2 regions of the Methylobacterium sp. HMF5984 genome follow, and region 2 is predicted to be linked to the other one. Evidence: predicted binding sites of a transcription regulator. Region 2 holds the regulator's gene; the other holds the start of a gene.
The links. Region 2 encodes LexA, which represses DNA repair genes until DNA is damaged. Its sites were predicted from a motif close to TGTTCNNNNTGTGTTCNG; they were not measured.
Positions count from the first base shown of each region.

Region 1: a site for LexA is predicted at 10,975-10,992, ahead of ssb (single-stranded DNA-binding protein). Genes of this name have one in related genera too.

Region 1 covers NZ_JBJFLN010000001.1:1,291,312-1,307,214, reverse strand. The annotation lists gene ACFZ8E_RS06170 (ATP-binding protein) at 1-838, shown strand, start outside; gene ACFZ8E_RS06165 (hypothetical protein) at 965-1,507, opposite strand; gene ACFZ8E_RS06160 (nucleotide sugar dehydrogenase) at 1,697-3,058, shown strand; gene ACFZ8E_RS06155 (phosphoribosylaminoimidazolesuccinocarboxamide synthase) at 3,131-4,105, opposite strand; gene ACFZ8E_RS06150 (MGH1-like glycoside hydrolase domain-containing protein) at 4,276-6,969, shown strand; gene ACFZ8E_RS06145 (pilus assembly protein TadG-related protein) at 6,970-8,679, opposite strand; gene ACFZ8E_RS06140 (TadE/TadG family type IV pilus assembly protein) at 8,670-9,320, opposite strand; gene ACFZ8E_RS06135 (TadE/TadG family type IV pilus assembly protein) at 9,329-9,934, opposite strand; gene ssb (single-stranded DNA-binding protein) at 10,298-10,834, opposite strand; gene ACFZ8E_RS06125 (NADP-dependent oxidoreductase) at 11,045-12,061, opposite strand; gene ACFZ8E_RS06120 (DUF4174 domain-containing protein) at 12,188-12,598, shown strand; gene ACFZ8E_RS06115 (hypothetical protein) at 12,660-13,130, opposite strand; gene ACFZ8E_RS06110 (phosphodiester glycosidase family protein) at 13,327-14,076, shown strand; gene ACFZ8E_RS06105 (cytochrome P450) at 14,089-15,483, opposite strand; gene fumC (class II fumarate hydratase) at 15,619-15,903, shown strand, end outside.
Region 2 covers NZ_JBJFLN010000001.1:4,597,440-4,613,342, reverse strand. The annotation lists gene gltA (citrate synthase) at 1-290, opposite strand, end outside; gene gltX (glutamate--tRNA ligase) at 499-1,926, opposite strand; gene ACFZ8E_RS22280 (ComEC/Rec2 family competence protein) at 2,176-4,521, shown strand; gene lexA (transcriptional repressor LexA) at 4,515-5,255, opposite strand; gene ACFZ8E_RS22270 (NAD(P)-dependent oxidoreductase) at 5,427-6,365, opposite strand; gene ACFZ8E_RS22265 (response regulator) at 6,663-7,046, shown strand; gene ACFZ8E_RS22260 (protein phosphatase CheZ) at 7,085-7,609, shown strand; gene ACFZ8E_RS22255 (creatininase family protein) at 7,676-8,461, shown strand; gene ACFZ8E_RS22250 (PAS domain-containing sensor histidine kinase) at 8,515-10,887, opposite strand; gene pepN (aminopeptidase N) at 11,060-13,675, opposite strand; gene ACFZ8E_RS22240 (family 2A encapsulin nanocompartment cargo protein cysteine desulfurase) at 13,836-15,903, opposite strand, start outside.

The DNA.
Region 1 (15,903 bases), 3.3 Mb from region 2:
CATGGCGGGCGATCTCGGCCGCCGCCTGCCAGTCGCGGGCAACGGCGACGAGCTCGATCGCCTCGCCCAGAACCTGAACCTGATGCTGGAGCGGATCGGCGAGCTGATGCGCGGCCTGCGCGAGGTCTCCGACAACATCGCCCACGACTTGAAGACGCCGCTGACGCGCCTGCGCAACCGCGCCGACGAGGCGCTTCGCGGCGAGCGCTCGCCGGACGCCCTGCGCGCGGCGCTGGACGGGGTGATCGAGGACAGCGACGGCCTGATCCGGGTGTTCAACGCGCTCCTGATGATCGCGCGGCTCGAGGCGGGCAACGCCCGCGAGATGATGGCACCGTTCGATCTCGGACCGTCCGTGCGGGCGATCGGCGAGCTCTACGAGGCGCTGGCCGAGGAGCGCGGCCAGCGCCTCGACGTGTCGGCGCCGGACGGCTTGCTCGTCGACGGCAACCGCGAGCTGGCGGGGCAGGCGCTCGCCAACCTCCTGGACAACGCGATCAAGTACGGCGCCGAGGCGCGCGGCGGGTCGCCGGGCGGGATCGTGATGGCGGCGTCGCGGATCGGCGCGGAGATCGTCGTCACGGTGGCCGATCGCGGCCCGGGCATCCCGGAAGCCGAGCGCGGGCGCGTCCTCGACCGCTTCGTGCGCCTGGAGGACGCCCGATCGGCACCGGGCTTCGGCCTGGGCCTGAGCCTCGTCGCCGCCGTCGTGCGCCTGCACCAGGGGCGCCTGACGCTGGAGGACAACGCGCCCGGCCTGCGCGTGGCGATCGCCCTGCCGGCGGCGGGCGCCGCGAACCGGCAGAGCCAGGACGCTCCGTCGGAGGGCGGGGCCTGATCGCGACGGCGACCTTCGCCGGCCGGGACAGGGCGGCCTGCGCGACGAAGCGCGGACCAACCGGCCCACGATCGTCACCCGCCGGTGCGTCGGCCGACGACCGGCATGGTGGCGGGCTGCGCGCCCTCAGCTCTCGGCGGTCGCTTCGTCGGTCTCCGAAGCCGCCTCGTCCTCGGACGCGTCCTCGTTCTCGAGTTCCGCATCGGCCTCCGCATCCGCGTCGGCGGACGTCGCCTTGGCAATGCTGATGAAGTCGCCCCGGCGGATCGCCTCGCCGCCCGAGGCCATGGTGCTGAGGTAGGCGTTCAGCGTGGCCGGCGCGACGTCGGGCAGGCGCTGCGCGATCTGGGCGGTGGACAGGCCCTGCGGGCCGGCGCTTTCCAGGAGGGCGCGGAGCCGGCCCTTCGCCGAGTTCGCCCGGGGACCGCGCGGGCCGCGCGTCGAGGTCTGGCCGGGCGTCGCGACGCGCTCGGCGCTCCTTCGGGCCGAGCCGTCGCCGAGCGACACGGCGGCATCGAGCGGCGTGTTGTCGACGATCGACCGCAGCGCCCCCTCGGCCATCTGCAGCTTTGCCAGCTCGGTCCCGATCCGCTCGTACTCGGCCTGAAGGAGATCACGGCGCTGGCTGATTTCCGCAAGTGCCTTCGTGATGGTGTGATCTTCTGCCATGGCCGCCTCTACTCTCGAATGGGGGCCATAACTCATAGGCGCCAAGACGGGTCAAGACCGGCAAGGGCATTGCCATCTGTACGTCAGGAAAACCGCCCTGCGGATGCCGACGCCCTGGCCTGAGGCCGCGGACCGGGTAAGACACGATCGCCGGGCCGCTGCGACGAGCCCGGCGCTGGAACGCATGCGATGACCGAAGACCCAGCCGCCGGCCCCCACGCCTCGATCGACGCGATCGCCGCGCGCTTCGAGCGCTGCGCCGCCACCATCGGGGTCGTCGGACTCGGCTATGTCGGCCTGCCGCTCTGCCTCGCGGCGACGGAGGCCGGCTTCGCGGTCGTCGGCTTCGACATCGACGCCGACAAGCCGGCGATGCTGATGCGCGGCGAGACCTATCTCGAGCACATCCCGGCGCCAGCGGTGGCGGCGATGGCGGGAAGCGGCCGCTTTCGCGCCACGACCGATTTCGACGGCCTGGCGCAGGTCGACGCGATCCTGATCTGCGTTCCGACGCCGCTCACCCGGCAGCGCGAGCCCGACCTGTCGTTCGTGCGCACGACCACGCAGGAGATCGCGAAGCGCCTGCGGCCGGGGCAGCTGGTCGTGCTCGAATCCACCACCTGGCCGGGAACGACCGATCAGGTCGTGCGGCCGCTGCTCGAGGCGCTCACCGGCTATCGCAGCGGATCGGACTTTTTCCTCGCCTTCTCGCCCGAGCGCGAGGATCCCGGCAACCGCGCCTTCAGCACCGCGACGATCCCGAAGATCGTCGGCGGCGACGGCCCCGCGGCGGCGCGGCTCGCCGAGGCGCTCTATGCCCCGTTCGTCGCCCGCACGGTGATGATGTCGTCCACCGCGACGGCGGAGGCGACGAAGCTCACTGAGAACATCTTCCGCGCCGTCAACATCGCCCTGGTCAACGAGCTGAAGGTGATCTTCGACGCGATGGGGATCGACGTCTGGGAGGTCATCGAGGCGGCCAAGACCAAGCCGTTCGGCTTCACCCCGTTCTATCCGGGCCCCGGCCTCGGCGGGCACTGCATCCCGATCGATCCGTTCTACCTGACGTGGAAGGCGCGCGAGTTCGGGATCGCGACGAAGTTCATCGAGCTCGCCGGCGAGATCAACCAGCAGATGCCGGGCTTCGTGCTCGACAAGCTGATCCGCGCGCTCGACACCCACGCCGGACGCGGCCTGTCGGGCAGCCGGATCCTGATCGTCGGCCTGGCCTACAAGAAGAACATCTCCGACATCCGCGAGAGCCCGGCGCTCAGGCTCTGGTCGATGCTGGAGGCGCGCGGCGCGCGGGTCGCCTACCACGACCCGTTCGTGCCCGCGGTTCCCGCGACGCGGGAATATAGGACGCTTCAGGGGGCGAGATCGGTCGCGCTGACGGACGGGACGCCGGCGTCGTTCGACGCCGTGCTGATCGTGACCGACCACGACGCGGTCGATTACCCCGCGATCTGCGGGAGCGCCCGGATCGTCGTCGATTGCCGCAACGCGCTTCGCAGCCGCGGGCTGACCGCGAAGATCGTGATCTCGGCGTGATGGCGGCGCGGTCTTCCCTCCCTCCTTTGCGGGAAAGGAAACGCACCCGACCTTCCGGTTCGATCCGACATCCTAAGACAAATACGCCTTCAGGTTCCGGCGGATGCGGTCGAGCGGGACCTCGGCCGGGTCCGGCAGGGTGAACGTGGCGCCGGTGATCGTCTCGTAGGCGTTGATGTAGACGGCCGCCGTCTCCAGCACGATTTCGGCCGGGATTTCCGGGATCGGGTCGTTGTAGGGGTCGCAGCGCGCCACCACCCAGTTGCGGACGAAATCCTTGTCGAAGCTCTCCGGGGCCGCGCCGGCGGCGAAGCGCTCGGGATAGGTCTTCGCGAACCAGTAGCGGCTGCTGTCGGGGGTATGGATCTCGTCGGCGAGCACGATGCGGCCGTCGGCGTCGGTGCCGAACTCGTACTTGGTGTCGGCGAGGATCAGCCCGCGCCGCGCCGCGAGGTCCTGGCCGCGGGCGAACAGCGCGAGCGCCGTCTCCGATACGGTCCGCCACTGCGCCGGCGTAAGCAGGCCCTGGCCCAGGATCGCGTCGGCGGTCAGCGGCGCGTCATGGGCGCCGTCGGCGGCCTTGGTGGTCGGGGTGATGATCGCCTGCGGCAGCCGCGCGTTCGGGCGCATCCCGTCCGGCAGGGTATGGCCGTACATCGTGCGCGCGCCGGCCTTGTACTGCGTTAGGATCGAGGTCGCAGTGCTGCCGGCGAGGTAGCCCCGCACCACGATCTCCACCGGCAGGATGTCGAGGCGTTGCCCGACGAGCACGTTCGGGTCGGGATAGGCGAGGACGTGGTTCGGGCAGAGGTCGGCGGTCGCCTCGAACCAGTAGCGGGCGGTCTGCGTCAGCACCCGGCCCTTGAAGGGGATCGCGGCGAGCGCCCGATCGAAGGCGCTGATCCGGTCGCTGCTGATCAGGATGCGGCGCCCGTCCGGCAGGTCGTAGTTGTCGCGCACCTTGCCGCGATAATGGTTCGGCCATTCCGGCAGCGTCGCGTCCTCGAGGACTTGGTGGGCGTGCGGGGCGAGGGATGCCGTGTCCAAACCGGGTTGCTCCATCAGGCTGCGCGGATGACCGGACGCGGTGTGAACCAGCGCACGCGGCGTGACCAGCCCCCGCCTCCGATGCGGGGCGCGAGCCTTGCAGGACGGCGCCGCTCATGAAACCGCTCCGACCTGCGCGCGGTCCGCAGGCCCGGCTCGATCCGACGAACGTGAAGCGAGGGATTCTCGACGTGTCCCACACCCATCGACCGCCGCGCATCTTCGAGACCGTCGAGGGAGGGCGCCTCGCCGAGACGCGGACCGACCCCGCCTGGCGCCTGTGGGGGCCGTATCTCAGCGATCGGCAATGGGGCACGGTGCGGGAGGATTACAGCGCCGACGGCGCGGCCTGGGACTACCTGCCCCACGACCATGCCCGCTCGCGCGCCTATCGCTGGGGCGAGGACGGCATCGGCGGCTTCGCCGACAAGGACCTGAGTTGGTGCCTGTCGCTCGCCCTGTGGAACGGCCGCGACCCGATCCTCAAGGAACGCCTGTTCGGCCTGACCAATGCCGAGGGCAATCACGGCGAAGACGTCAAGGAGCTGTACTACTACCTCGACGGCGTCCCGACCCACGCCTACATGCGGATGCTGTACAAGTACCCGCACGACGCGTTTCCGTATTCTCGCCTGACCGAGGAGAACGCGCGCCGCGGCCTCGACGACCGCGAGTTCGAGCTGATCGATACCGGCCTGTTCGACGCGGGCCGCTACTGCGACGTCACCATCGAGTACGCCAAGGCGGGGCCCGACGACGTGCTGATGCGGGTGACCGCGATCAACCGCGGCCCGGATGAAGCGACGCTGGCGCTGCTGCCGCAACTGTTCTCGCGCAACACGTGGTCGTGGGCGAACGGCCCGCGCCCCGACCTGCGGCTCGCCGCCGACGGCACCGTGCTCGCCGTCCACCATGCCATGCCGGCGATGCGGCTCCATGCCGACGGGGCACCGGAATGGCTGTTCTGCGAGAACGAGACCAACGCCCACCGCCTGTTCGGCGCGCCGCAATCCGGCTACCCGAAGGACGGAATCGGCCGTCGCGTGGTCGACGGGGAGATGGACGCGGTCAATCCTGACCGGTCCGGCACCAAATGCGCCGGCGTGCACCGGCTGACCATCGCGCCGGGCGGCGAGCAAAGCGTGCGCCTGCGCTTCCGCATCGCGGAGGCGTCCGGCGACGCCTTCGCCGACTTCGACGCGGTGTTTTCCGCCCGCATCGCCGAGGCCGACGCATTCTACGCCGCGTTGCAGGCCGACATCGCGGATGCCGACCGCCGGGCGGTCCAGCGCCAGGCCCTGGCCGGGATGCTGTGGTCGAAGCAGCTCTACCATTACGACGTGCGCGAGTGGCTCGACGGCGACCCGGCCCAGCCGGCCCCGCCCGAGGCGCGCAAGGCCGGCCGCAACGCCGATTGGCGCCACGTGCGGGCGCACGACATCATCTCGATGCCGGATGCCTGGGAATACCCGTGGTTCGCCTCATGGGACCTCGCGCTCCAGAGCCTCGTCTTCGCGACGATCGACCCCGATTTCGCCAAGGGGCAGATCCTGCTGCTGCTCGACGACGCCTACGGCCACCCCAATGCCGAGGTGCCGGCCTACGAGTGGAACTTCTCCGATGCCAATCCGCCGCTGCACGCCTTCGCCGCGTGGCGGGTGTTCTCCCTCGACCAGGCGCTGACCGGGCGGCCGGACCACGACTTCCTGCTCCGGGTGTTCAACAAGCTGACGATGAACTTCACCTGGTGGGTGAACCGCAAGGACGCATCCGGGCGCAACCTGTTCCAGGGCGGCTTCCTCGGGCTCGACAACATCGGCCTGTTCGACCGCTCGAAGCCGATCGCGGGCGGGGCGCTGACGCAGTCGGACGCGACCGCCTGGATGGCGATGAACGCGCTCGAGCTGATGCGGATTGCGGTGGAGCTTGCGCTGCGCGATCCCGCCTACGAGGACATGGCGGAAAAGTTCTTCGAGCATTTCCTGCTGATCGCCGATGCCGCCGCGCGCAGGGGCGGCCTCTGGGACGAGGCCGACCAGTTCTTCTACGACGTGATCGAGACGCCGGGCGGCGAGCGCATCCCGATCCGCGCCCGCACCCTCGTCGGGTTGATCCCGATCTGCGCGGTCGCCGTGCTGCGCAAGACCGACCTCGTGAAGCTGCCCGGGCTGCAGAAGCGGCTGCGCTTCTTCCTGGAGAACCGGCCCGACCTCGCATCCCTGGTCTCGCGCTGGCAGGAGCCGGGAGAAGGCGGCACGGCCCTGCTGTCGCTGCTGCGCGGCCATCGCCTCAAGGCGCTGCTGCGGCGGATGCTCGACGAAGGCGAGTTCCTGTCGCCGCACGGTATCCGCGGCGTCTCCAAGGTCTACGAGCGCACGCCGTTCCACTTCGTCTGGGACGGGGCCGACCTGACCCTGCCCTACGAGCCAGCCGAGTCGCGGACGCGGCTGTTCGGCGGGAACTCGAACTGGCGCGGGCCGATCTGGCTGCCGATCAACTACCTGCTGATCGACGGCCTGCGCCGGTTCCACCGCTATTATGGGCCCGACTTCCGGGTCGAGGCCCCGACCGGCTCAGGGACCTTCCTGTCGCTTCAGGAGATCGCCGACGAGCTGGCGAACCGCATGATCGCGCTCTCGACCCGCGGGCCGGACGGGACGCGCCCGTCCCAGGCGACGAGCCGGCTGGAGCAGGAGGACCCGCATTTCCGCGACCACGTGCTCTGCTACGAGTACTACCACGGCGACACGGGCCGGGGCCTCGGCGCCTCGCATCAAACCGGCTGGTCGGGCCTGGTCGCGCTGCTGATCCAGCAATGCGCGCTCGGTCCGATCCACGCGCTGTCGCCCTCGGGCGCCTCGTGACTACTGGGTGAGCCGCAGCGTGCCGATGCTGGCCGCGATCTGGTTGAAGGCCGAGATGAGGCTGTTCGAATCGTTGGCGACGAACGATTGGGACGCCGTCGTCGCGCAGTTGCTCAGGAGGTTCAGGCCGGCACTGTCGATCGGGTCCGAGGGCACGCTGAAGCCGATCGTGTAGATCGAGATGCCGGCGCTCTTGGCGTTGCTGCAGGCCAGGGCCGTCAGCGCGTCGAGGGCGGCGCGTGCGTTGCTCGCGTTCGTGACGTTCTGGTTGCCGGGCGGGAGCCGCGGATTCGGCGTCGAACCGTCGACGTTCTGGAAGTAGCCGGCGGCGAAATACATCGACTGATTGAACGGCGAGTAGCCGTTCGTCGCCCAGCTGTTGGCGCCGTCGGTCATCAGGATGATGATCTTGTTGACCGTGCTCGACGCGTAGGGCGCACCGTCGGCGAAGACGCTGCTCGGCGACAGCGTCCGCCAGCCCCACATCAGGCCCTCGTGGATGTTGGTCGATCCGAGCGGCGCCATCGCGTTGATCAGCGACTTCAGCGTCGCCGTGCTGCTGGTCAGCCGTTGGAGCGGGCGGGTGGTGCAGCCGAAATTCGGGCCGTTCGGGATGCCGGTATAGCTGTTCGACGCGGTCGGCGATGCGTCGCGGGCGTTGACGTACTTGCAGGCGCGGCCCTCGGCGGCGGCGAAGGTGGTGCTCGACTGCGACTGGCTCGCACAGCTGTTGGCGTTGGTGTAGTCGTCGATGTAGCTGTTGAAGCTGAACGCAGAATTGTTGTTGTAGCCGGCGAAGGTCGTGCTGCCATCGCCCGGCTCGTCGGGCGCGAACATCGGCACGTAGTACGAGCTTGGGTTCGAGCTCGTCGGCGCGCCGTCCTGGACGTTGAGCGGATAGGGCAACGTTTCCAGGCACCCGGCCCAGCCCCAGCCCGAGTAGGCGCTCTGCAGCGCCGTGAAGAGGCCGAAGCGGTTGGTGAAGCCGGCGGAGGCCGGTGCGATCACGTTGGTCCAGTGATAGGCCGACTTGCCGTTCTGGTCGATCCAGGTGGCATAGCGGTAGGCGGCCGGATCGACCGCGACCGCGGCGGCGAACGGCACGATCGAGATCTTGGTGCCGGTGGCGAAGGCGGCGTTGGTGTACACGTAGTCAACGAAGTTCGTCGCCGCCGTCTGCACCGCCTGGAGCTTGCTCTGGCCGCCGCTCGATTCCGCCATCGAGCCGGTGTTGTCGAGCACCAGGGCAATTTCGAAGGTCTTGGGCACCGGGGTGGCGCAGCGCGCCGACCCGCCCGGCCGCGGGGCCGTCACGCCCGTGATGCGGCTGTAGAAGACCGGCGAGACCATGTGCGTGGTCAGGGTGATCTGGCGCGGGTTCGCCGTCACCGCCAGCGGGTCGACCGTGAGGCCGGTCGCGCCCATGTAGCCCGTCATCATCGCGACGGCCTGGGTCTGGAGAGCCGGGTTCGTCGTCGCCATCGGCGTCTGGCACAGAGCGAGGGCGGTGGCGTCGGTCGCGGCCTGGAGCTTGGTCTCCATGTAGGTGGCGAAGCCGTAATCGATCGCGGCGCCGGTGAAGCCGAGGAGCGGCAGCGCGAGCAGCCCGAACAGCAGGACGACGTTGCCGTCGCGCTGCCGCGCGAAGCGGCCGAGATGTCGGCACATCGAGATCCTTCGAGGTGTCGAGCGGGCCGGGGTCACGGGCATGCTGCGCCTCCCGGCATCCAGACTTCGGTGTAGGTGGATTTGGCGGGCTGCCCGCCGCGCGCCGGCCAGGGCATGCTGGATTTGAGCGTGATCGTGCTCGTGGCGCCGTTGACGAGCTTGACCAGCGCCGAGCCGAGCATCGGCGTGTAGGGCATGCTCACCTCGGTGAGGACGTAGCGGACCCCGTTGGTGCGGAATCCGGTCGGCACGGTGAGGTCGGAGGCGGCGCCCGTGGCGCGGGGCGACGCGTTGGCGTTGGCGGTGCTGGAACAGACCCGCGGGATCAGGTTGAGGTTCGTGAGGTCGACCGCCATCGCGCTCACCACGATCTTCACGCCGCTGGCGTCGAACGGCTTCAGCACCAGGGTCGAGGTGGCGAGGATGTCGCGCATCAGCGACGCGTCGATCGGGTTCTGGGCGTCGCCCTGCGCAGTCAGGTCGGACACCGTCCGGGCGAGCTGCGTGACCTTCCGCCAGTTGTCGACCGCGTGGGCGTACTCCGAAAGGCCCACGAAGATCGCGAGCAGCACGGGCAGGATCAACGCGAACTCGATCGCGGAGACGCCGCCGGACGCGCGTGCGAACCGAGCGAAGGCCCGCTCGGACGCGCCTGAGCTATGAAGAGGGGAACACCGCACCATCCCGGCCCTCAGCATCCGGTCGAGGCGGTGGTCTGGTACGGCTCGGTGCGGAACACGGCCGTGGACTGCAGCAGATGCGTCCCGTCGGCGAAGCTCATCTGGGCGAGGTCGAGCAGGCTGAAGAACACCGGCACCTTCACGGCCGCGGTGACGACGACGATCGATCCCGGCTTCGCGCAGGCGTAGCTCGTCCCGAAGCCGTTGTTCCAGGTCCTCGTGGTGGCGTTCATCGGCGTCGCGCTCGACCCGGCCGCGAACGAGCTCGCCAGCGACACGTCGATCTTCACGCTCGAGCAGTCGAACAGCGTGAAGGCCCGGTTGGCGCCCGTTCCGCACATCGCGTCGTTGAGCTTCTGCAGCAGGACCGCCGCGCTGGTCGTCCCGCTGTTGGCGATCTGGAACTGGCCGGTGAACAGGCCGCGCACCGCGTTCTGGACGGTGCGGTCGAAGTTCTGGCCGGCCCAGATCACGAACGCGATCTGGATGATCGCGCCGACCAGCGCCAGGAAGGGCAACGAAACGAGGGCGAACTCGACCGCGGCGGCCCCCTCGGCGGCGGCGGCGAACGTGCGGATCGGTGACGGACGAAATGCGCGGACGAGGCGGCGAGGCATGACACCTGAGGCGGATGAGATACGTTATTTAGACGCTATCCACCCGAAGATCTAAACCAAAGTTGAATCGCCCTACCAACCCTAGATGACATCCTGCGGCGTCATCGCGACATGAGCACAACCCTCGGTCGCACGGAACGCCCCCTCATCTAGGACAATAAGGCGATCGTCCGGGATAAAGACTTGCGGAGAGCCGCGCATCATGTCGGCCGGGAAAAAATGACTTTCCGCCGTTCGCGATCTGCTCGATCCGTGAGCGACGATGCTTTGGAACCCGGAACGAAAAAGGCCCCGGATGCGTGATCCGGAGCCTTCACAATATCAGGAGCAAGGTGCCGACGGCGCCCGGCGGGCGGGTGCTGCCTAGAACGGGATGTCGTCGTCGAGGTCGTAGTTGCCGCGCGAACCGCCGCCACCGCCCGCGGGCGCCGGGGGCTGACGCCGCTCGCTGCCGCCCTGGGAACGGCCGCCGCCATACTCGCCGCCGCCGCCGCCGCGGCTGACCTGGCCGCCGCCCTCGTCGTCGGCCGCCATCTCGCCACCGCCGCCGCGCCCGTCGAGAATCGTCATCTCGCCGCGGAAGCGCTGGAGCACCACCTCGGTGGTGTACTTCTCGACGCCGGAATTGTCGGTCCACTTCCGGGTCTGGAGCTGGCCCTCGATGTAGACCTTCGAGCCCTTGCGCAGGTACTGCTCGGCCACGCGGGCGAGGTTCTCATTGTAGATCACGACCGAGTGCCACTCGGTCTTCTCCTTGCGCTCGCCCGACGCCTTGTCCTTCCACGACTCGGAGGTCGCGAGGCGCAGGTTGACCACCGGATCGCCGGAGCCGAGGCGGCGCGTCTCGGGATCGCGCCCGAGATTGCCCACCAGAATGACCTTGTTGACGCTGCCCGCCATCGCTCTCTCCTTCGCCGTCGGATCTCACAGGGCTCGGTCCGGCCGAACCCGCGGGTGCTCTTCATGAGCCTCGGGACGAGCCCGGGCAACCGGCGCATCGGCGCTTGTCCCCATCACCCACACGCGGCGCCGGCCTCCTGTGTTCTATCTTTGTTCCGATTATGCGGCAAGCCGGAGCCGCATCGCGTGACGCCGGCTGCGGGGTCCCGCTCAGGCGACGTGGACGATGAGCTTGCCGAAGTTGCGGCCCTTCAGAAGGCCGATGAAGGCCTCGGGCGCGTTCTCCAGGCCCTCGACCACGTCCTCGCGGTACTTCACCGATCCATCCGCGATCCAGCCGCCGACCTCCCGCTCGAAGGCGTCGATCTGGCTCGCGAAATCCCAGACGATGAAGCCCTGGATCCGCAGGCGCTTGGTCAGCACCGCGCGCATCAGCAGCGGCGACCGGTCGGGGCCGGGCGGCAGCTCGGTGGCGTTGTAGCCGGCGATCAGGCCGCAGACCGGCATGCGCGCGAAGTCGTTGAGCAGCGGCAGCACCGCCTCGAAGACCGCGCCGCCGACGTTCTCGAAGTAGACGTCGATGCCCTTCGGGCAGGCGGCGGCCAGCGCGCCGGGCAGGTCGTCGGAGCGATGGTCGACCGCGGCGTCGAAGCCGAGCTCGCGCGTGAGGTAGGCGCACTTCTCGGGGCCGCCCGCGATGCCGACGGCGCGCGCACCCTTGAGCTTGGCGATCTGCCCGACGAGCGACCCCACCGGCCCGGCGGCGGCGGCCACCACCACGGTCTCGCCGGGCTTCGGCTCGCCGATGTTGAGGAGCCCGGTATAGGCGGTCATGCCGGGCATGCCGAGGACACCGAGCGCCGTCGTCGGCGGTGCGACCGCGGGATCGACCTTTCGCAGGCCCTTGCAGTCGGACACCGAGAACTCCTGCCATCCGCCGAAGGCCTGGACCAGGGTGCCGACGGGGAAGTCCGGGTGCTCGGAGCGCATCACCTCGCTCACCGTCCCGCCGGTCATCGGCTCGCCGATGCCGACCGGCTGCGCGTAGGATTTCGCCGCGCTCATCCGGCCGCGCATGTAGGGGTCGAGCGAGAGCCAGCGTGTGCGCAGCAGGATCTCGCCGGCGCGCGGCGTCGGGACGACGGCCTCCTCGAGGCGGAAGTTCTGCAAGGTCGGCTCGCCGTGCGGACGCGCGGCGAGGACGATGCGGCGGTTCTTGGCGGCCATGCCGGGTCTCCGTGAGGGTCGAGGATCGATCGGCCTATCATGTCGCAGCGGCGAGGCCCGATGTCACCGTCGCGCGCGTTCCGCGTTGCCCGATCGAACCGATCCCCAAAACACGAGAGCAACCGCATGCGCGTCGGATCCGGACTCGCCCTCGCCATCGCGTCGATCACCCTCGCCGGCCAGGCCGCCGCAGCGCAGGACCCGCTGGCGCGCTATCGCCAGGCGTCGCGCGTGCTCGTCCTGTCCGCCCCGGATGCCGACGATCGCCGGCTCGCCGAGCAGCGCGCCGCCGTCGAGGCGGCGCGTGCCGGGTTCGGCGAGCGGGATCTCGTGGTGGTCGAGGCGGTGGGTGATGGGGAAAGCGCCGCGGCGATCCGGCGGCAGCTGCGCCTTCCGGCCGACGCGTTCCGCGCGGTGCTCGTCGGCAAGGACGGCGGCGCCAAGATCACGGCGGCGGAGCCGATCCCGGCACTGCGGCTGTTCTCGACGATCGACGCGATGCCGATGCGCCGGGACGAGATGCGCCGCCAGCGCTGAGCCGAAACAAAAAAGGGCCGCCCGCGGGCAGCCCTCTTTCTCGTTTCCGTCGTCGATCCGCTCAGTAGCAGCGCTCGACCAGCACGCGGCGATAGCCGTACGGCGTCCAGCGGACCCGGGGAACGGTCACGCACTCGCCGCCGTAACCGTAACCGTAGCCACCGTAGGCGGCCGGGGCGTAGCCATAGCCGTATCCGTAACCCGGGTAGCCGTAGCCGCCGTATCCCCCGTAGAGGCCGCCGGCGGCGAGGCCGAGGCCGACACCGAGACCCAGGCCGCCGAGGCCGTACCCGTAGCCGCGGCCGTAACCGTAGCCCCGATATCCGCCGAAGCCGCCGCGATAGCCGCCGAAACCGCCCCGGAAGCCGGCGCCACGGAACCCGCCGAAGCCACCGCCACGAAACCCGCCGAAGCCGCCGCCGTGAAACCCACCGCCATGGAAGCCACCGCCGAAGCCGCGCGCCTCGGCCGACGCCGGCAGGTAAGCGAGCGCTCCGACCATCAACGTCGAAGCAAGAAGAAGACGCTTCATCAAACCATCTCCAGAAGAGTCGTGACCGTAACCCCCATCATCCGAGAAACGCGCAGGCGCCGATTTCGGTTCAGGCTGCGACATTCGAAACCGCCTCCTTGCTGCGGCCATCGCGGCTGCTTGAAAAGCGTCGCATTCTGAGGTGAGGAGACGCGCCGCAGGCGTGCGAATGGCTCGGCTGGTTCGAGGCCTCACGATGATGTTACGTCCGACCCTGGCGGCGGCTCTCGCCTTCCTGGCCGTCTCGAGCGGCGGCGCGCGCGCGGAAACGGCCGTCCCAGAGGCCTGCCGGCCCGTCCAGGCGCAGGGCGACAGCTTCACCGTGTGCACCGTCGATCTCCGCCGCCAGCGCGTGCGGCTGTTCTGGCTCGGCGCCGACGGGCAGCCCTATTCGTCGCTCTCGGCGCTCGCCGAGAAGCAGGGCCCGCGCCTGAGCTTCGCGATGAACGCCGGCATGTACGACAAGGGCCAGGCCCCGGTCGGCCTCTACGTCGAGGACGGCCGCGAGATGAAGGGCGTCTCGACCGCCAACGGGCCGGGCAACTTCCACCTCAAACCGAACGGCGTGTTCTACGTGAAGGGCGAGCGCGCCGGCGTGCTCGACACCGGGCACTACCTCAAGGCACGCCTGAGGCCCGACTTCGCGACGCAGTCCGGCCCGATGCTGGTAATCGACGGGCAGATCCACCCCAAGATCTCTGCCGACGGGCCGAGCCAGAAGATCCGCAACGGCGTCGGCGTCCGCGACGACGGGCGGGTGGCGGTGTTCGCGATCTCGGAGCATCCCGTCACCTTCGGCGCCTTCGCGCGCCTGTTCCGGGACGACCTCGGCTGCCGCAACGCGCTGTTCCTCGACGGCAGCGTGTCGAGCCTCTACGCGCCGGCGCTCAAGCGCAGCGACATCAGCCGCCCGCTCGGGCCGATGGTCGGGGCGGTCGCACGATAGGGACGGCCCGCCTCAGCGGCGGGTCGCATCCATGCGCAGGCCGTGCTCGGGCCGCAAGGTCACCCGGTGCAGCGGCGTCATCGGCGGATGATCGGCCGGCATCCGGAACCGCACGGCGCGGACGATGTGGGCCAGCACGATCACCGCCTCCTGCAGCGAGAAGCTCTGACCGATGCAGACGCGCGGGCCCGCCCCGAACGGCAGGTAGGCGAAGCGCGGGATCGCGTCGCGGTTCGCACCGAGGAACCGTTCCGGCACGAAGGCGTCCGGATCGTCCCATAGGGTGCGGTGCCGGTGCAGCACGTAGGGCGCGACCAGCACCATCGACCCGCGCGGCACCTTGATGCGGCCGAGGCGATCGTCGCGGATCGCCTGGCGGCTGAGGTACGGCACCGGCGGGAACAGGCGCATCGCCTCCTCCATCACCGCCTTGGCGAAGGGCAGCGCCTCGATCGCGACGTCGCCGTCGCCCGCCGCGTCGACCTCGGCCTCGAGGCGCTCGCGGGCGGCGTCGTCCTTCGCCAAGCAGTACAGCGCCCAGGTCAGGGCATTCGCCGTGGTCTCGTGCCCGGCGGCGATGAAGGTGACGATGTTGGCCTGAACCTCGAGGTCGGTGAGGCCCTTGCCGGTCTCGGGGTCCTGCGCCGCCAGCAACAGCGTCATCAGGTCCTGCGGCGCTCCGCCGGCCGCCAACAGCGCCTTGCGGCGGGCGATCAGCTCCTCGACCACCTCGGCGAAGTAGCGCCCCGCCGGCCGCGCCCGCAGGCGTCCGAGCCGGGGCACGAAATCGGGCACGCCGAACACGTCGAGCGGGTCGATCGGCCCGACGGCCTCGAGGAAGCGGGTGATCGCCCGCCCGAGCGCATCGGGATCGCCGGGCAGGCCCTGGGTGAAGATCGTCCGCTCCAGCACGTCCAGCGTCACGCGGGTCATCTCCAGCGCGACGTCGACCTGCGTGCCGTCGCGCCGGACGAGGCGGCGGGCGAGCTTGGCGCCGGACGCGTTCATCGCATCGGAAAAACCCTGCACGGTGCGCGCCGAGAAGATCGGCGCCAGCGTCCGCCGCTGCAGCTTCCAGGCGTCGCCCTCGGCGCTGAGCAGGCCGTTGCCGAGCCCGGGCGCCAGGACGCGGCGCTGGAGGTCGTCCTTGCGGTAGTTGCCGACGTTCTCGACGAGGAGGTAGCGAATCAGTGCCGGGTCGCTGACCACGGTGATGCGGCCCATGGCGCCGTCGCCGGCCACCACGGGGGCGGTGAAGTGATCCTCCATCCAGGTGGTGATCGGGTTCTTGCGCGCCGCCTTGAGGAACTCGAACAGGCCCATCGCCGTGCGGCGCGGCGCCGGCACCGGCGGCCGGAAGCGGGACGCCACCGGCGCATCCGTGTCGATCGCGATCGTCGCCGTCATTCGGGCGCCATCCTTGCTTGGCGCGACGGGGAACAGGCCGCCGCGTTTGTCGGGACACGGCCGGAAAAGCGCCTTCGCGATTTGCCGCCGCCTGTCGTAGGTAGGCACCGCACCGCACCGAACGTAGAGGCCACGATGTCGCCGCAGCCCGAGACCGCCACCCGCACGGAATCCGACACTTTCGGGCCGATCGAGGTTCCGGCGCACCGGTATTGGGGGGCGCAGACCCAGCGCTCGATCCAGAACTTCAAGATCGGCACCGAGCACATGCCGGCGCCGCTCGTCCACGCGCTGGGCCTCGTCAAGCAGTCGGCCGCCCTGGTGAACCAGGATCTCGGCGGCCTCGACCCGAAGGTGGCCGAGGCGATCGCGGCGTCGGCGGCCGAGGTGGTCGAGGGCCGGCACGACGACGAGTTCCCG
Region 2 (15,903 bases):
GGCGTCGGCAGCTCGCCGAACAGCATCAGGTAGCAGGTCTCGAGGAAGTCGCCCTGCTCGGCGAGCTGCTCGATCGGGTAGCCGCGATAGAGCAGAACGCCCTCGTCGCCGTCGATGTAGGTGATCTTCGATTCGCACGAGGCGGTCGAGGTGAAGCCCGGATCGAAGGTGAAGGCGCCGGTCTGGGCGTAGAGCTTGCCGATGTCGACGACGTCGGGGCCGATCGTGCCGCTCTTGACGGGCAGAGAGATCTGCTTGCCGTCCACGGTGATGGTGCTGGCTGCGCTCATGGAACGTGGACCCTTTCCTGGCAACGAATCGAAGCCGGCCCAGGCTGCGCTCCGCGCCGCCCGGGACCCGAAGTCACCGGCATTTTGCTGCAGGTGCTCACAAGCCCATCGGGTTAGCGGATCGGCCGAGCGCCAGCAACGGGGCGGATGACAACCACGTCGAGACGCCAAGCGAAAACCGGGCCGCGCGTGCGCTGCGGCGGCGGTCTCAACCCTTCGTGATGCCGTCGCCGAGACGGGCGAGGCTCTCCGCGCGTCCCAGCACCGCCATCACGTCGAACAGCGGCGGCGAGGTCGTGCGCCCGGTCAGCGCCGCGCGCAGCGGCTGGGCGACCTGCCCGAGCTTCAGGCCGGCGGTCTCCGCGAAGTGCCGCACGGCCGCTTCCGTCGCGGCGGCGTTCCAGTCGGGCAGGGCTTCCAGCGCCGGCAGGATCGCGGCGAGCCGCCCGCGCGCCTCGTCGGTGAGGAGGGCGGAAGCCTTCTCGTCCGGCACCAGCGGCCGCGCGGCGGTGAGATAGTAGGCGCTGTCGAGCAGCTCGATCAGGGTCTTGGCCCGCTCCTTCAGCCCCGGCATCGCCGCGACGAGCTTTTCGCGAAGGGCCGGCGCGAGCGGTGCCGAGAGGCCGCGCTCCGGGCCGACGTTCGGCAGGATGCGCTCGATCGCGTCGACGAGGTCGGCGTCCGCCGCGCCGCGGATGTAGAGGCCGTTGAGGTTCTCGAGCTTGGCGAAGTCGAACCGCGCCGGCGAGCGGCCGATCGCCTTCAGGTCGAAGGCCGCCACCATCTCCTCGGTCGAGAACACCTCCTGGTCGCCGTGGCTCCAGCCGAGGCGGACGAGGTAGTTGCGGAGCGCGGCCGGCAGGTAGCCGAGGTCGCGGTAGGCGTCGACGCCGAGCGCGCCGTGGCGCTTGGACAGCTTGGCCCCGTCCGCCCCGTGGATCAGCGGGATGTGCGCCATCCTCGGCACCTCCCATCCGAGCGCTGAGAAGATCTGGCTCTGGCGCGCGGCGTTGGTGAGGTGGTCGTCGCCGCGGATCACCTGGGTGACGCCCATGTCGTGGTCGTCGACGACGACGGCGAGCATGTAGGTCGGGTTGCCGTCCGAGCGCAGCAGCACGAGGTCGTCGAGATCGCGGTTGGCCCAGGTGACGCGGCCCTGCACCGCGTCGTCGACGATCGTTTCGCCCTCGCTCGGGGCGCGCAGCCGGATCACCGGCTTTACCCCGGCCGGTGCCTCGGACGGGTCGCGGTCGCGCCAGCGCCCGTCGTAGCGCAGCGGCTTGCCCGCCGCCCGGGCCTGCTCGCGCATCTGCGTCAGCTCCTCCGGCGTGGCGTAGCAGCGATAGGCGTTGCCCGAGGCGAGCAGGCTCTCGGCGACCTCGCGATGGCGCTCGGCGCGGGCGTACTGGAACACCACGTCGCCGTCCCAATCGAGCCCGAGCCAGCTCATCCCGTCGAGGATCGCGTCGATCGCCCCTTGCGTCGAGCGCTCGCGGTCGGTGTCCTCGATGCGCAGCAGCATCCGGCCGCCCATCCGGCGGGCGTAGAGCCAGTTGAACAGCGCCGTGCGGGCGCCCCCGATATGGAGGTAGCCCGTGGGCGAGGGCGCGAAGCGCGTGACGACGGGTGACGACATCGGACGATGGATCTTCTGGTGACGGGGCTGAAGGAGCACCCTGAACGCGGCCGCGGCACGGATCGGCCGATCCGGTTGCGCGCGTCTAGATCGCTCTGCGACGGAGGGAAAGGCGGTTCGTCGTCCCCGACGACGCACGGAAGCTGGGGACCTGCGCCCGGACCCGGCCCGGACGGCTCTAGCACGCCCTCGCGGATGCGTTAAGAATCGGGTCGGCGCAGCCGTTTCGCGCCGACCGGTGTGCCGATCATGGCGCGGGACATCGCACGATCGACGGGACGGGCCGTCGCCACGTCGGCATCAGGCCGCTTCCCGTCGCCCGCCGTGCTCGGGCCGGCCGTGCGCGGCTGGGTCGTCGGCGGGCTCGCGATCGAGGCCGAGCAGCGGCGGCTGTTTCCCTGGCTCGCGGTCGCCTTCGGCGCCGGCATCCTCGCGTTCTTCACCGCCACCGACGGCATGCCCTCGCTCTGGGCGCCCCTCGTCGCAGCCGGCGCCTGCGCCGCGACCCTGCCGTTCCTCGGTGCCCGGCCCGCGGCGCTGGCCGTCGCCCTCGGGCTGATGGCGGCGCTCCTCGGCTTCGCGGCGAGCGCCCTGCGGGTCGCGCAGGTGGCGGCGCCGGTGCTGACCCGCACCATCATCGCGCCGCTCGAAGGCCTGATCGAATCGCTGGAGGAGCGTGAGGAGGGCGCCCGCCTGGTGGTGCGGGTCGCGAGCCTCGGCACGATGGCCGCGGCCGAGCGGCCGGTCCGGGTGCGCGTCTCGTTCAAGAAGGCGCCGCCCCTGCGGCCGGGCGACTTCATCGCCGCCACCGCCCGCCTGCTGCCGCCCCCCGAGGCGGCCCGCCCCGGCGGCTACGATTTCGCCCGCGACGCCTACTTCCGCGGGATCGGCGCGGTCGGCTCGCTCCTCGGCAAGATCGCGGTGAAGCCGCCGCCCGAGCCGGTGCCGTGGTCGCTCCGGCTCGCGGCCGCCGTGGACGACGCTCGCAACGCGCTGACCCGCAGGATCACCGACGCCAACGGCGGTCAGGCGGGCGCCGTCGCCGCCGCCCTGGTGACCGGCAAGCGCGGGTTGATCGCGCTGGCCACCAACGACACGCTGCGGGCGGCGGGGATCTACCACGTGGTCTCGATCTCAGGGCTCCACATGGTGCTGGCCGCCGGGGTCGTGTTCTGGCTCGTCCGTGCCGGCCTCGCCCTGGTGCCGTTCCTGGCGCTGGCCTGGCCGATCAAGAAGATCGCCGCGGCGCTGGCGATGGTCGGGGTCACCGCCTACTGCGTCTTCTCCGGCTGGGACATCGCGGCCGAGCGTTCCCTCGTGATGACCCTGATCATGCTCGGGGCGATCCTGGTCGATCGCCCGGCGCTCAGCATGCGCAACCTCGCTCTCGCCGCGCTCATCGCGCTCTCGCACGAGCCGGAAGGCTTGCTCGGCCCGAGCTTCCAGATGTCGTTCGGGGCGGTGGCCGGCCTCATCGCCTGCGCCCGCCTGATCGATGGAGGGATGTTCCGCCGCGACGGGGCCGGGCGGATCGGCCGGCTGATCGCGCTGTCGCTGACGACGGTGGTCGGCACACTCGGCACGACGCTCGTGGCGCAGGTCGCGACCGCGCCCTTCGCCACCTACCACTTCCAGACCGTCCAACCCTACGGGCTGATCGGCAACGCGCTCACCCTGCCGCTGGTCTCGCTCGCGGTGATGCCGGCGGCGGTGCTGGGCATCGTCGCCTACCCGTTCGCCCTCGACCAGCCGGTCTGGTGGCTGATGGGACTGGCGGTGCGCGGCATGCTGACCATCTCCGGCTGGATCCAGGGGCTCGGGCGCGCCAACGTCGTGGTCCCGGCCTTCGGCACCGCCGCGCTCGGGTGCCTCGCCGCGGGGCTGCTGCTCGCGACGCTCCCGGTCTCGCGCCTTCGCTGGCTCGCCCTGCCGCCGGCGCTGCTCGGGCTCGGCCTAGCGACGATGCCGGCCCGCTACGACATCTACGTCGACCGCCAGGGCAGCGGGGCGGCGGTGCGCCGCGCCGACGGCAGCCTCGTCGCCCTCGGGCGCCCGTCGAACTTCGTGCTGGAGCAGTGGCTGAAGGCCGACGGCGACGGCAGGCCGGGCGCGCAGGCGACGGGCGGTCCCGCCTGCGATCGGATCGGATGCACGCTTCGGTTGGCCGACGGGCGCGCGGTGGCGCTTCTGAAGGATCGCCGCGGCTTCGCGCAGGATTGCGCCAAGGCCTCGGTGCTGATCACGGCGCTCGCCGCACCGCCGGGCTGCGCCGCCGCCCTCGTCATCGATCGCGCCTACCTCGCCAGCCACGGCGCCGTGGCGATCCGCGTCGAGCCGAATGGCTTCATTCTGGCCGACACGCATGAGCCGGGACGGACGCTGCCGTGGCGCCCCGCGATGGTCCGTCCCCCGCCCCAGGGAACGGATGACGAGGCAGCGGGCGGATCGTCGCCCGCGGCCGAGCCCAAGCCGAAGGACGTCCCGTTCCAGGGCATGGCCGCCCCGCCCCCCCGGGCGGAGGAGGCCGACCCGGCACCCGACGATCCGACCGCGGACGGCCCGAACCCGGAGATGCCGGGCGATACCCTTCAGTAACGGCGCACGAGGCTGACCAGGCGGCCCTGGATCTGCACCCGATCCGGCCCGAGCACGCGGGTCTCGTAGGCCGGGTTCGCCGCTTCGAGCGCGATCGACGAGCCGCGACGGCGCAGCCGCTTCAGCGTCGCCTCCTCGTCGTCGATCAGCGCCACGATGATGTCGCCGGTGTTGGCGGTGTCCTGCTTGCGGATGACCACGAGGTCGCCGTCGAGGATGCCCGCCTCGACCATCGAGTCGCCGCGGACCTCCAGGGCGTAGTGCTCGCCGCCGGCCAGGAAGTCCGGCGACATGGTGATCGCGTGGCTCTGGTTCTGGATCGCCGAGATCGGCGTGCCGGCCGCGATCCGGCCCATCACCGGGATCGACACCGCGCGACCGCTGTCGTCGACCATCTGCGTCGTGGAAGGCCGCGGCGGCACGGCCTTCGAGCGGCCGCCCTCGACCACGCTCGGGGTGAACCGGCGCGGCGCGGCGGGAGCTGCCGGCACCGGGGCGGGCGCGCTGGAGCGGCCGGCGCCGTCGGGCATGCGCAGCACCTCGATCGCCCGAGCCCGATTCGGAAGCCGGCGCAGGAAGCCGCGCTCCTCCAGGGCGGTGATCAGCCGGTGGATGCCGGATTTCGACTTGAGATCGAGGGCGTCCTTCATCTCGTCGAACGACGGCGGAACACCGTCCTCGCGCATCCGCTCGTCGATGAATCGCAGGAGATCCAGCTGTTTACGGGTCAGCATCGGCGCGGCTCGCAGGAATGCGCGGCCACACGAAGGTGGAGCCGCAGAAACAAAACACGAACACGTTAAACGTTCGTCAAGTGTTCCGCAAGGGTTCTCATCGGCCGATCCGACCGGTGCGTTGAATTTCGTCGCGCGCCGAGCCCCTTTTCGATCGCTGCGCTGCGGGGCTCAGCCCTCGAGGCTGCGGCGCACGGCGCGGGCGGTGACCGCCGAGACGCGCACGTTCGATTCCCGCGTCACGCCGGCGATGTGCGGGGTCAGGATGAGGTTCGGCACGTCGATCAGCGCCGCGCCGCCCGCGGCGTCCACGGGCTCCTGGGCGAACACGTCGAGCGCCGCCCCGCCGAGGTGCCCGGACCGAAGCGCCGCGGCGACCGCGGCCTCGTCCACGACGCCCCCGCGGGCGGCGTTGATCAGGATCGCGCCCGGCCGCATCCGGGCGATCGCCGCCGGCCCGATCATGTCGCGCGTCGCCTCGGTCAGCGGCACGTGCAGCGAGAGCACGTCGCTCGTTGCGACCAGCGCGTCGAGGGTCAGGCTCGCCACCGCGCCGTGCGCCGGGCGCCATGCGGCGTCGTCGGACGCGAGGTGCGGGTCGAAGGCGGCGACGCTCATGTCGAGGGCCGCCGCACGGCGGGCGGTCTCGCGGGCGATCGCGCCGAAGCCGACGAGGCCGAGGCGCTTGCCGGCGATCTCGCGTCCCATCAGCGCGTTGCGCGGCCACGCGCCCGCGGCGACCTGCGCGCTCGCGCCGTAGGCGCCGCGCAGCAGCAGCAACGCGGTGCCGATCACGTACTCGGCCACCGCGCCGTCGTTGGCGCCGGTCGCGGGATGGACGGCGATCCCGCGGGCGGCGCAGGCGGCCAGATCGATGTTGTCGAGCCCGACGCCGAGGCGGCCCACCACCCTGAGGTCGGGTGCCGCCGCGAGCAGGCCCGCGCGCACCTGCGTGCGGTTGCGGACGATCAGCCCGGACGCGCCCGCGAGCGCCGCGCGCAGGGCGTCCGGCCGGTCGACCAGGGTCGGATCGTAGAGCGTCTCGAACCCGGCGAGCTCCGCCGCGATCGCGGCCTCGTCCATGAACTCGCTGATGACGACCTTGCGCATGGGGCGGCGATCCTTCTCCGCGGCCGGGCCGGTGCCGGCGGGCTGCCCGCTCTGCCGCGGCGTCCGGGCGACGTCGCGGCTGGGGGCATCGTCATCACGCAGCCGAGCGCGTCGGTAAAGGCGGCCGCGCCGCCTATCCGAGTGGGTGCGCCGATCGCAGCGCGATTAACCGCTTCGCAATGCCGCCCGGCGTAAGGTCCCGGGCATGAGGTGCGACCAGCGACAGCGCCTCCCGACATTGCGTGACCGACGCCGACGGCGGAGCCGGCGATTCGGAGACACCGGAGCAGTTTGACCATGGCCCTCGATCTCAGCATGCCGATCCTGGTCGTCGACGACTACCAGACGATGGTTCGCATCATCCGCAACCTGCTCAAGCAGCTCGGCTTCGAGGAGGTCGACGACGCCTCCGACGGCACGGCCGCGCTGGCGCGCCTCAAGGGCCGCAAGTACGGCCTCGTGATCTCCGACTGGAACATGGAGCCGATGACCGGCTACGAGCTGCTTCGCCACGTCCGCGCCGACGAGGGCCTGCGCACCACGCCGTTCATCATGGTCACCGCCGAGTCGAAGACCGAGAACGTCATCGCCGCCAAGAAGGCCGGCGTGAACAACTACATCGTCAAGCCGTTCAACGCCGCGACCCTGAAGAGCAAGATCGAGGCGGTCTGCGGCGCCTGACCGACCTTTCGGGGCCGACACGCGGAGGAATGCTGACGATGGGTTTGCAAAGACCGCTCGGCGCGACGATCAACCCGGCGACCATGGTGTCCGAGTTGATCGAGATCGCGGACTACATCGCCCACGTGCGCGACGAGATCGCGGCCCTGCGCGCCAACGAGCTGACGCACGACCGCATCCCGATGGCGCACGAGGAGCTCGGCAACGTCCTCGCCGCGACCGCCGGCGCCACCAACACCATTATGGAGGCGGCCGAGTCGATGCTGGCGCTCCCGGACGGGCCGGAATACCGCGCCGCGGTCGAGAGCGGCATCGGCACGATCTTCGAGGCCTGCGCCTTCCAGGACATCACCGGCCAGCGCATCGGCAAGGTGGTCGCCGCCCTGCAGCAGTTCGAGCTGCGGCTCGCGCGCTTCGCCAGCGCGGTGCGGGCGCGGGACGCCGCCGGACAGGACCCGGCCGAGGCCGAGCGCAACGAGCGCGCCCAGCGCCTGCTCCTCAACGGCCCGCAGCCGAACGGCCCGGCGACGGCGCAGGACGACATCGACGCCCTGTTCGCCTGAACCTCGACGGGAAGGGGCCGGCTCCGCTACAGCGTTGCGCCTGACGTCGGGGCATCGGGGGACAGCATGGCGGCACGGCTCTGGTCCGACCTGACCGCGCGCGAGGTCTCCGGGCGCGGCATGGGCCGCACGGTCGCGGTGCTGCCGGTGGCCGCGATCGAGCAGCACGGCCCGCACCTGCCGCTCTGCACCGACGTGGCGATCATGGAGGGCTACCTCGCGCGCGCCCGCGCCCTGGTGCCGGCCGATCTCGACGTGCTGGTGCTGCCGGTGCAGTCGGTCGGCAAGTCCGACGAGCACGACGCCTTTCCCGGCACCCTCTCGCTCACCACCGCGACCGCGCTCGCCGCCTGGACCGAGATCGGCGCGGGCGTGCACCGGGCCGGCTGCAACCGGCTGGTGATCGTCACCTCGCACGGCGGCAACAGCGCGCTGATCGACCTCGTGGCCGGCGATCTGCGCGCCCGCTTCGGCATGGTCGCGGTGACGACCGCCTGGGCGCGGTTCGGCTATCCGGAGGGATGCTTTCCCGACGACGAGATCGTCCACGGCATCCATGCCGGCGGGATCGAGACGGCGCTGATGCTGGCGCTTCGGCCCGACCTGGTTCGGCGCGAGGCGATCGCCGACTTTCCCTCGCGCACCCGTGCGATGGCCGGCGCCTTCACGCACTTGCGCGCCGGGCGTCCCGCCGCCTTCGCCTGGAAGGCCGGCGACCTCCATCCGTCGGGCGCGATCGGCGATGCCCGGCTCGGCACCGCCGAGGCGGGCGAGGCCGCCCTCGACCACGGCGCGCGGGCGTTCGTGGCGCTCCTGCACGACGTGGCGCGCTTCGACCTTTCGGGCGGGTAGCCTCGACGTCGCATCGATTCGGGAGCGGGGCCGGGCTTCGCCCCGGCTCCCTGTCAGGCGCCGGCCGGCTGCGGCTGCCGCGCGCTCGCCCCGGACGCCTCGCGGAGTGCCGCGACGGTCTGCTGCCCGGCATCCTCCGCGGCCACCGTCGCGAGGTGCTCGCTGGTCGGGCGGGGCAGGCGCACCAGGACGATGGTGCCGACGGTCTCCTCCGAGCGGATGCGCAGGGAGCCGCCGTGCAGCTCGGCCATGGAGCGGGCGATGGCGAGGCCGAGGCCGGAGCCCTTGTGGCTGCGGGTGAGGTTGGTCTCGACCTGCGAGAACGGCGCGCCGAGCCTGGCGAGCGCCGCCTTCGGGATGCCGATTCCGGTATCCTCGATGAACAGGTGAGCGTGGTCGCCGGCTGGGCGGGCGCGCACCGCGATCCGGCCGTTGGCGGGCGTGAACTTCACGGCGTTCTGCAGCAGGTTGACCAGGATCTGCTGCAGGGCGCGCTCGTCGGCGAGCAGCGCGAGGCCGGGATACAGGTCGACGGCGACGTGGAAGTTCTTCTGCCGGGCCGGCTCGGACACGAGCTTGAGCGCGTTGGAGACCGCCGCCGCGACGGCGATCTCGCGGCGCGCGAGCCGGACGCGGTGCGACTCGATCCGCGACATGTGGAGGATGTCGTCGATCATCGAGAGCAGGTAGTCGCCGCTGGCGCGGATGTCGGCGCAATACTCGCCGTAGCGCGCCGAGCCGAGGGGGCCGTAGAGCTCGCTCGCCATCAGCTCCGCGAAGCCGATGATCGCGTTGAGCGGCGTGCGCAGCTCGTGGCTCATGTTGGCCAGGAACTCGGATTTCGCCTGGTTGGCCAATTCCGCCACCGCCTTCTGGTCGAGGTAGCGCTCGGCGAGGTCGGCGAGCTGCTGCGTCTGCAGCTCCAGCGTGCGGCGCGACCGCTTGAGATCCTTGACCGTCTCGATCAGCTCGCGTTCCGAGGCGACGAGCTGCTCCTGGTGCCGCTTCAGGTTGGTGATGTCGGTGCCGACCGAGACGTAGCCGCCGTCCTTGGTCCGCCGCTCGCTGATCTGCAGCCAGCGGCCGTCGGTGAGCTCCGCCTCGAAGGTGCGGGCGGTCGCGCTCGCGGTGTCGGTCTCGGGCATCTCGCGCCGGATCTGCGGAAGCACGCCGCGGCCCATCACCTCGTCGTAGCGGCGGCCGACCTGCGCGTCCTCGGGGCTCAGCGCATGCAGGTGGCGGAACTTCGAATTGCACAGGACGAGGCGGTTGCTCGTGTCCCAGATCACGAACGCCTCGGAGATCGCCTCGACGGCGTCGCGCAGGCGCATGTCGTTGGTGGCGCTGGCCTCGGCGAGGTGCTGCTGCTCGGTGACGTCGACGGCGATGCCGACGAGGTGGCGGCCGCCGTCGGTCACGTCCGGCACCACCTCGGCGCGGGTGCGCAGCCAGATGTAGGCGCCGTTCGCGCCGCGCATGCGGAACGCGTGGTCCACCGCGGTCTGGCTCGCGGCGAGCCCGCGGGCGAGGCTGTAGAGGTCGCCGTCGTCCGGGTGGACCAGGGCGTTGACGTCGCCGAACGACAGGAACTCGCGCTCGCGGCGGTAGCCGAGCAGCGCGTACATCGAATCCGACCAGTAGATCTGCCCGCGCGGGATGTCCCAGTCCCACAGGCCGCAGGCGCCGCGGCCGAGGGCGGTGTCGAGGCGCTGGCGGATCTGCTCGCAGACCTTGTCGATCGCCTTCGCCCGGCGGCTCTGGAGCCCGTAGGCGAGGCCGACCCCGACGATGACGAGGGCGGCCGCCGCGACGAGGATGGCCTGGTGCCGGGCGCGGCCCGTCCAGGTCGCGGTCAGCGCCTCGACCGACTGCATCACCGCGATCCGGTCCTGGCCGTCGGGCAGGCGCCGCATCGCCGCGAACACCGTGTCGCCGCCGGCCAGCGCCAGGCGCATCACGCCGGCGCGCTCGCCCAGCGTCGAGAGCGCTTCCGCCTCGCCGAGCACGGTCTGGAGCGTCTCGGCGCCCGCGGGCAGCGGCGGGCGGGCCGCGACGATGCGCTCGCCGCGCGCCACGATCAGCACCCGGCGCCCTGCCGGGAGCGCGCCGGCGGGGAACAGGTCGGCGAGGCTCGCCTGGGCCGCCTCGTCGCTGCCGACGCGGCCGGCCAGCGCCCCCGCCGAGAGGCGGGTGAAGGTCTCGAGGTCGGCGCTCGCGGCGGCGAGCAGCTCGTCGCGCTGGTTCTGGAGGTGGAGCGCGGTCAGCCCCGCCAGGCAGGCGAGGAAGGTCGCCAGCAGGGCCGGCACCGCGTAGCGCAGCCACGCCTCGGCCTGGACGAAACGCGCGGCCGGAGCCCGCGTCGGCCAGTGGATGCCGAGAATCGTATCCGCACGCGCGGAGAAGGAAGCGGAATCCGCCTCCGGCATGGTCGACCTCGTGACATGAAAGCGTCCGGGCCGTGCTGCGCCGGCCTCGAATCTGAATTCAGTTCATCACTTTCCCGGGTGATTTGTCCACGGCTTTTTTCCAGCCGAGCTTGACTCCCGGCCGCATCTAGCGACTCGGATTCGGCGGAGAATCGTCAATGTTAAGCGATGGTTAACCGGCTTCGAGGGTGCGGGCGGCGATGTCGGCCACGTCCCGCGAAAGCGCGGGGATCGCCTTGATCCGGTTGAGGATTTCGGCGGCCTTTTCCCGCCGCGAAATTTCCCATCGGCGCCACGGGGAAAAGGCGGTAAGGAGGCGCGCGGCGAGCTGCGGATTGATCCGGTCGAGCGCTTCGATGCGCTCGGCCACCAGGGCGAACCCGCTTCCGTCGGCCCGCGCGAACTGGGTCGGGTTTCCGAGCGCGAAGCTGGCGATCAGCGCCCGCACCCGATTCGGGTTGGTCATGGCGAAGGCCGGGTGCTCGGCGAGCCCGGCGATCCGCGCCCGCGTGCCGTCCTCGGGGATCATCGCCTGGATCGCGAACCACTTGTCGAGGACGAGCGGCTCGTCGGCATAGGTGCTGCCGAAGGCGGCGAGCGCCGCCTCGCGGGCGTCCCCCGGGATCGCCGCGATCACTCCGAGGGCGGCGAGGCGGTCGGTCATGTTGCGGGCCTCGCGCAGCTGGGCGAGGGCGCCCTCGGTCCCCGCCGCGGGATCGGCCGCCGCGATCAGGTCGAGGCAGGCGTTGGCGAGAGACCGGCGGCCGGCCGAGGCCGCATCCGGGCTGTAGGCGGTCTCGTGCGACGGCCGCAGCGCCGACATCAGCCCGTCGAGGCGCGGGCGCAGCCGCGTTCCGAGGACCGCCCGAAGGGCGGTGCGGGCGGCGTGGATCGCATCCGGGTCGATGTCGGCGGCGATCTCGCTGGCGGCCTCGCCCTCGCCGGGAAGCGCCAGGACCAGGGTGGCGAAGGCCGGGTCGGCCAGGGCCTCGCCGTCGAGGAAGGCCCCGAGCGCGTCGGCGAAGGCCTCGGCCGCCCCCGGCGCCGCCGGTCCGAGGATCAGGCGCATCGCGATGCCCTGCGCCGCCTGCCAGCGGTTGAACGGGTCGGTGTCGTGGCGGAGCAGGGTGAGGCGCTCGGCGTCGGTCAGGTCGAGGTCGAGCCGCACCGGGGCCGAGAAGCCGCGCAGCAGCGAGGGGACGGGCGGCTCGGCGACGTTCTCGAACGCCACCGTCGCGGTCTCGGCGTCGAGGACGAAGACGCCGCCGGCGACCGCGGCCGACGTCGTCCCGGCGAGCGGGCCGGCCGTGCCGACGAGGCCGAGCGCCACCGGAATCACCAGCGGCGGGCCGGCCGCCTCCAGGCTCTGGCGGAAACCGAGCGTGCAGCGCCGGGACGCCGCGTCGTAGGCGCGGGTCACGGCGAGCGTCGGCGTGCCGGGGCGCTCGTACCAGCGCGCGAAGGCCGTGAGGTCGCGTCCCGTCACCGCGGCGAAGGCCGCCAGGAAGTCCTCGACGGTGGCCGCCGTGCCGTCGTTGTCGGCGAAGTACCGGTCCATGCCGGCCCGGAAGGCGTCGGCCCCGATCAGCGTGCGCAGCATCCGCACGATCTCGGCGCCCTTGTCGTAGACGGTCGCCGTGTAGAAGTTGTTGATCTCGGCATAGGCCCCCGGCCGGACCGGGTGCCGGAGCGGGCCGGCATCCTCTGGGAACTGCCGCGCGCGCAGATTGCGGACCTCGCCGATGCGGTGGACGGCGCGCGAGCGCATGTCCGCGCAGAATTCCTGGTCGCGGAAGACCGTCAGGCCCTCCTTCAGGCAGAGCTGGAACCAATCGCGGCAGGTGACGCGGTTGCCCGACCAGTTGTGGAAGTACTCGTGCGCGATGATGCGCTCGATCGCGGCGTAGTCGCCGTCGGTCGCGGTCTCGGGCGAGGCCAGGACGTACTTGTCGTTGAACAGGTTGAGGCCCTTGTTCTCCATCGCGCCCATGTTGAAGTCCGACACGGCGACGACGTTGAACACGTCGAGGTCGTAGGCGCGCCCGAAGGTCGCCTCGTCCCAGGCCATCGAGCGGATCACCGCGTCGAGGGCGTAGGCGGCGCGCGGCGCCTTGCCGGGCTCGACGTAGACCGCGACCGCGACGGCCCGGCCCTCCATCGTGGTGAAGTCCTGCGCGACCCGGTCGAGGGCGCCCCCGACGAGGGCGAACAGGTAGGCGGGCTTCGGGTGCGGGTCGTGCCACACGGAAAAGTGCCGTCCGGTGCCGGGCACGTCGCCGGCCTCCACCGGGTTGCCGTTGCCGAGCAGCACCGGGGCCTCCGCGCGCTCGGCCTCGATCCGGGTGGTGTAGACCGCCATCACGTCGGGCCGGTCGAGGAAGTAGGTGATCCGGCGGAAGCCGTCGGCCTCGCACTGGGTGCAGTAGACGCCGTTCGAGCGGTAGAGCCCCATCAGCTTGGTGTTGGCGGTCGGGTCCACCCGCGTCGCGATCGTCAGCTCGAACGGCCCTTGCGGCGGCGCGTGCAGCGTCAGCCCGGCCGGACTCGCCGCGTAGGCGTCGGCGGCGAGCGGCACGCCGTCCAGCTCCAGCCCCTCCAGGACGAGGTCGTCGCCGTCGAGCACCAGGGGGACGCCGGTGCGGCCGGCCGGGTTCGGGCGCAGCGCGAGCCTCGCCGTGATCCGCGTGTCGTGCGGCGCCAGCCGCACGTCGAGGTCGACGCGGTCGATCAGGAAGTCGCTCGGTCGGTAGTCCTGAAGCCGGATCTGGACGGGCGTATCGGTTCGCATGCGGGGCCTCGCTCGGCTGGCCGGAAGTCGGGACCGTTCTGGTCCCGCCGCCGCCGCGGTGCAACGGCGATGCCCGCCGGCCGATCGACAAACGGGAAGGCCCGATGCCGCGGCGACGGCATCGGGCCTTCGTTCGTGCCGGCGATCCTGCCGAACGCCGCTACCGCGGCAGGCGGTGCAGGGCCTTGAGGAACACGTCCACGTCCGCACGGGTGTTGTAGAAGGCGAGCGAGGCGCGGATCGACTGGTCGACGCCGAAGCGGCGCAGGGCCGGCAGGGCGCAATGGTGCCCGGAGCGCACGGCGACGCCGTGGCGGTCGAGGTGGTGGGCCACCGCCTCGTTCGTCTGTCCCTCGATCACGAAGGACATCACGCTCGCCTTCTCGCGGGCGGTGCCGATCAGGCGCAGGCCCCTGATGTCGGCGAGGCCGGCCTGCGCATAGTCCAGCAGGTCGTGCTCGTAGGCCGCGATCGCCGGCAGGCCGACGCTCTCGAGATAGTCGAGCGCCGCGCCGAGGCCCACGGCGCCGGCGATGTCCGGCGTGCCCGCCTCGAACTTTTCCGGCGCGCCCTTGAAGACGGTCTTCGTGAAGGTGACGTCCTCGATCATGTGGCCGCCGCCCTGCCACGGCGGCATCGCCGCGAGGAGGTGCGTCTTGCCGTAGAGCGCGCCGATGCCGGTCGGCCCGAAGACCTTGTGGCCCGAGAACACCACGAAGTCGGCGTCGAGCGACTGCACGTCGATCGGGATGTGCGGGGTCGACTGGGCCGCATCGACCAGCACCGGCACGCCGTAGGCGTGGGCGAGGGCGATGATCTCGCGGACCGGGTTCACCGTGCCGAGCGCGTTGGCGACATGGGTCACCGAGACGATCTTGGTCCGGCCCGACAGCAGGGCGGCGTACTGCTCGAAAATGATCTCGCCGCGATCGTTGACCGGGATCACCCGCAGGGTCGCGCCGGTGGCCTGGCTGAGCAGCTGCCAGGGCACGATGTTGGCGTGGTGCTCGATCGTCGAGACGATGATCTCGTCGCCCGGGCCGATATTGGCCCGGCCGTACGAGTTCGCGACGAGGTTGATCGCCTCCGTCGTGCCGCGCAGGAAGACGATGTCGTCCTTCGAGGGCGCGTTGAGGAAGCGGCGCACCTTCTCGCGGCCGCCCTCGAACAGGTCGGTGGAGCGCGCGGCCAGCGTGTGCGCGGCCCGGTGGATGTTCGAGTTGTGGCGGGCGTAGAACTCGGAGGTCGCGTCGATGACCGATTGCGGCTTGTGCGTGGTCGCCGCGTTGTCGAGCCAGACCAGGGGGTGCCCGTTCACGCTCTGGTGCAAGGCCGGGAAGTCCTTGCGGATGTGCTCGACGTCGAAGGGCGCGCCCGCCGGGCTCGACCGGGTCGAGGTCGCGCGCGGGGCCGGCCCGTCGTGGCGCGCGGGCTCGACGCGGGGCGTGGCGTGCGGCCTCGACGCGCGCGAGCCCCCGGTCAGGAAGTAGTAGTCGCCCGACGAGAACGGCTCGTCGGGGCCGGGCTCGACCGTGCGCACGGGATCGCCCGAGAGCCGGCCGGTGCGCCGGAAGTTCTCCTGGGCGACGTCGACCCCGCGCTTCGACGGGTCCGCCGGAACGAGGGACGGCGCGATCGCGTGGGCGAAGGCGTTGGCCCGCGGATGATCCTTCGCGACGGTCCGGTGCAGGTCGCCGCCGCCGGGGAGGAAGGCGGCGACGTCGGCCACGCTCGGCACGAAGAATTCCGGCAGGCCGTGCCGCGTGGACGGAACGCCGCGCTGCGCCGCGCGCGGGTCGGCGAGTGGGTGGACCGAGGGGATCGTCGTGACGTCGAGGAGGCCGGCGCTCGTCGGCGCGGGCGTCCCGCCGAACGGGTTGGCGGCCGACGGCCCGGTCAGGCCGGGAAGCCCGACGCTCGGGCCGCCGACGTTGCGCGCGCCGAAGGCGGCGTCGGGCTGGACGCCCGACGAGGTGCCCGACGGCATCGAGGGGGTGCCGATCGCGGCACCCGGGAGCGACGGCTGCCCGGGGCCCTGGGGAAGGGTCTCCAGGCCTTGGGGACGCTGCGGCGACGCAGGCACGGCGGGGGCGAGCGGGGCGGAGGTCGCGTTGCACTGACCGTAGATCTCGCGGGCGAGGCGCCCGACGAGATCGGCATGGGCGAGGGAGCCGGCGGCATCGCCCGTCGCGCCCGTGGGGATGCCGATGGCGGAGATGCCCAAGACG